DNA from 2 places in the Mixta sp. BE291 genome. Region 1 is predicted to be linked to the other one. Evidence: predicted binding sites of a transcription regulator. Region 1 holds the regulator's gene; the other holds the start of a gene.
The links. Region 1 encodes CRP, which controls carbon source genes, mostly activating them, when cyclic AMP is high. Its sites were predicted from a motif close to ATGTGANNNNNNTCACAT; they were not measured.
Positions count from the first base shown of each region.

Region 2: a site for CRP is predicted at 1,010-1,027, ahead of psiE (phosphate-starvation-inducible protein PsiE). Genes of this name have one in related genera too.

Region 1 is NZ_JAVDXN010000004.1:480,323-482,527, forward strand. Features, by position in the region: gene J2X14_RS12265 (YccS/YhfK family putative transporter) at 1-475, opposite strand, end outside; gene crp (cAMP-activated global transcriptional regulator CRP) at 539-1,171, opposite strand; gene J2X14_RS12275 (phosphoribulokinase) at 1,458-2,205, opposite strand, start outside.
Region 2 is NZ_JAVDXN010000008.1:132,411-134,615, forward strand. Features, by position in the region: gene malG (maltose ABC transporter permease MalG) at 1-462, shown strand, start outside; gene psiE (phosphate-starvation-inducible protein PsiE) at 553-951, opposite strand; gene J2X14_RS17555 (YjbH domain-containing protein) at 1,098-2,205, opposite strand, start outside.

The DNA.
Region 1 (2,205 bases):
GCTCTTTCCACAGCCGGAACCAGAACCAGTTAAACAGGCCGTACCAGAAGGTACCGCCGATATAAAGCAGCGGCGGGCCCCAGATGGGCATATGCCCCACCAGACCCAGCGTAAAAATTGCCGCAATCAACGAGGCGGGCAGCAGACGCGCATGCAGCGAACCGATTTCACCGGTAACGCCGAGCAACAGCGCCATGGCGAACAGCGCCACGGGTAGCGGCACCTGCTGCAGCGTAAGCCATTGCAACAGGAAACTGCTGAGCGCAAACAGCGAGCCGCCAACGATCAGGCGTTTAAAAAAGCGGCGGTGGGGCGTATCCAGCCCGGCGATATTACAGCAGGCGGGCACCAGTGAGAAAAGTAACCCTTGTTGCAGGTTACCCAGCAGCCAGCCAATGGCGACCGGCAAACAGAGCACCAGCGTCTGACGCAGGGCATAGTTCACTTCAGGATGGTAAATAATTCTCCGCCACATCACGACATCACCAAAAATAAATACGGCGTGATGACAGGCATCACGCCGTATTTTCAGGGGTGCTTAACGGGTGCCGTAAACGACAATCGTTTTACCGTGAGCGGAGATCAGGTTTTGATCTTCCAGCATTTTCAGAATACGGCCCACCGTTTCGCGCGAGCAGCCAACGATCTGACCGATCTCCTGACGGGTAATTTTGATTTGCATCCCGTCCGGGTGGGTCATCGCATCTGGCTGTTTCGCCAGGTTCAGCAGCGTTTGCGCAATGCGGCCAGTCACGTCAAGGAAAGCTAAATTGCCTACTTTCTCTGAAGTCACCTGCAGGCGGCGCGCCATCTGGGAAGAGAGGCGCATCAGAATATCGGGATTCACCTGAATCAGCTGGCGGAATTTCTTATAAGAAATTTCAGCCACTTCACAGGCGGTTTTCGCACGTACCCATGCACTGCGTTCCTGACCTTCTTCAAACAGGCCAAGCTCGCCAATGAAATCACCCTGATTAAGATAGGAAAGAATCATCTCTTTGCCTTCTTCATCTTTGATCAGTACCGCAACCGCACCTTTTACGATGTAGTAGAGCGTCTCGGCCTTTTCACCCTGATGAATCAACGTGCTTTTTGATGGATATTTGTGGATATGGCAATGTGACAGGAACCATTCGAGTGTAGGGTCTGTTTGCGGTTTGCCGAGAACCATTCGCTATTATCCTCTGTTGTAATCGTGCCCTAAATACAGGGGGCAGTTTTCCCTGTCAGGCGTGGAAATCTTCAAGCGTTTCCTGCTGGAAATTTATGCAGGCAACTGCGAGGCCTTAAGGCGTGCAGTCGTCCCGTTTTCGTTTCATAGAACGAAAATATTACAGCTTTGTTTGTAGCACAGCTTTATCTTACTGTCTCCTGTTGTCTCGCTTCAGCTTGTGCTGAATCGGACAATTGCCGTGTAGTTGTTGCCAGCCCAGGCAATGCTTTGGCTGACTTATCAGCTATTCGATTTTCTTGCCTTCTATCAGACGTTTCACTAACGGCAGCATGATCAGCTCCATCGCCAGGCCCATTTTTCCGCCCGGCACCACCAGCGTATTAATATGTGAAATAAAGGAGCCTTGCAGCATCGCCAGCAGATAGGGGAAATCGATATCCTCCAGACCGCGAAAATGAATCACCACAAAGCTTTCATCCAGCGAAGGAATGGCGCGCGCGGCAAAAGGATTCGAGGTATCCACCGTGGGGACGCGCTGAAAGTTAAGATGGGTGCGTGAAAACTGCGGCGTGATGTAGTTAATGTAATCTTCCATTGAGCGCACCACCGAATCCATCACCGCTTCGCGTGAATGGCCGCGTTCGCTGGTGTCGCGTATCAGCTTCTGGATCCATTCCAGGTTGACGATCGGCACCACACCCACCAGCAGATCGACCTTTTCCGCCACGTTGTGCTGCTGCGTCTCCACACCGCCGTGCAGCCCTTCATAAAACAGAATGTCCGTTGGCTCCGGCAGCGGCTGCCACGGTGTGAAGGTACCCGGCAGCTGATTCCACGGCACCGCTTCATCATAGGTATGCAGGTACTTACGCGACTGGCCCCGCCCATGTTCGCCATATTCAACAAAGGTTTGCTCAAGCAGGCCAAAGTCGTTGGCTTCCGGGCCAAAATAGCTGATATGGCGGCCCAGATCGCGTGCCTTGCGGATCGCCATATCCATTTCCGGACGCGTATAGCGGTGAAAGCTGTCG
Region 2 (2,205 bases), on a different contig from region 1:
TTCGACCGTTTAGGGCAGTACATTCCCTTTCTCGGCCTGAATACCCACGCCGGGCTGGTCTTTGCTTACCTCGGCGGTATCGCGTTACACGTCTGGACGATTAAAGGCTACTTTGAAACCATTGACGGTTCGCTGGAAGAAGCAGCGGCGCTGGACGGCGCGACGCCATGGCAGGCTTTCCGCTTGATTTTACTGCCGCTTTCCGTGCCCATCCTCGCCGTGGTGTTTATTTTGTCGTTTATCGCTGCCGTGACGGAAGTTCCCGTCGCTTCGCTGCTGCTGCGTGATGTGAACAGCTATACGCTGGCGGTCGGGATGCAGCAATACCTGAATCCGCAGAACTATCTGTGGGGCGATTTTGCCGCAGCGGCGGTGCTGTCTGCGCTGCCGATTACGTTGGTGTTCCTGCTGGCGCAGCGCTGGCTGGTTAGCGGGCTGACCGCTGGCGGCGTGAAGGGTTAAGCTTTTTTATTGCCGTTGTTGCCTTTGTTGTTATTGCCACTGCTAAGTTGTGTCCTGTGTATATTCAGGCGGCCAAGAGGCCGCCTTTTTTTATTCGCGTTTCAGGCGATTGCTGTTGGCCAGCCATAGCGTGATCACCAGAATCAAAATAGCGCTGGAATAGCAGAGCGTGTCGAACGGGTTTTTATGGTCGACCACGATCAGCCGGATAATCGCCGTGATGCCGATATAGATAAAATAGCGCAGCGGAAAATGGTATCCCGACTGGAAATATTTCACGATCAGAGCAAGAAACTCAAAATAGAGAAACCAAATCACAATGCCTTCCACCAACAAATAGGCCGAGGCGGCTTCGCCGGTATTCAGTAATACGTTAGCCAGGTGAATGGTCTCTTTGCCGAGGAAAACGATCAAAATGATCCCCAGAAACAACAGTCCCACGTTTAATATCCACTGCAGAACAGTGGCAATCATTTTCTCACTACTCATTGTTGGTCCTTTTTGCGTGCAAGGTAACCGGCATCTGCCGTGCTGACATCATGACAGAATGTGACCAACATCACATTATGCGCTGCATAAAAAAACGCCCTGACCGTAGCCAGAGCGTTGTGATAAACGCACAACCAAAGCACTAATCAACGAAAGTGGCTATCGCGGTCGCTGGTCATGTCATACAGCTGATATTTACGGCCCAGCATCTGTCCGCCATCGCGCGTCAACGGCGTCCAGTTAACCTGAGCGCGACCACGGTTATGGGTAACGGTAAACAGATCCATCGGCACGGAAATATAGAACCCTTTGGTGAAGTTGCCTTCGCCATACGCGTCGCCGGAAACGTTGGTTAAGGTGGCATAAGCGCCCACCGTCACGCCGCTGTCGAAGCGTTTTGCGATGTCGATGGTGCCGCCTTTATCCTTCGCCAGATATTCGCCCACGCTCATTTTCACCAGCACATTATTCATAAACCACGGCTGCCAGTAGGCGGTAAGATGCCCGGTCGGCGCTTTGTAGTTGGTGAACTTCATCATGTTGTTCCAGTCGCGCTGCTTAACGTAGTTGGCATCGACGCCCACTGCCCAGCTGGAATCGAGTGGACGATAGAGCACCTCCGCCCCCACGCCGCCATACATGGTTTCCAGATAGCCGCCATACATCTGACCATAAAAACCGTTGCCCAGCGCCTGGAACCAGTTCGCCTGCAGGTTATTCACGTAAACGTTATTTTCTACATAGTCGCGAATGTGGGTGCGCACGCGCGGCAGCGAAGAGTCGTTCGGCCGTCCGTCATAATTAAATTTATCGTAGTTATTGGCGAGGTTGGCAAAGACGCCGCCGCCCACTAGCAGATGCTGCGTCAGCCAGTAATCGGCATTGGCATTGACGCCCGCCTGATACATGTAGAAGCTTTCCGGGCCGCCGACCGACTGATTCAGTACCGGCGAAATGCCGTAGCTGAAGCGCGCTTTCTCGATATAGTAGCCCTGCTCGGTTTCACCCGGATCGATCGGATTCACGCGGCGTTGCGCCAGCGGCTGCTCATGTCCCAGCGGATAACCTTCCAGCTGCTGACGCAGGCTGTTGACGTTGGTTTCCGTGGTGACCTGCGGCAGGTTGTAACGCGTTTGCGTCACGCGCAGCGTATCGACATTTTCCGGCAGGCCATTCATCAGGATCAGATTGGCGCGATCGACGCCCTCCTGGGTATTGCGATATTTCACCTGCTCGCCGGTGACATAGAGCGTG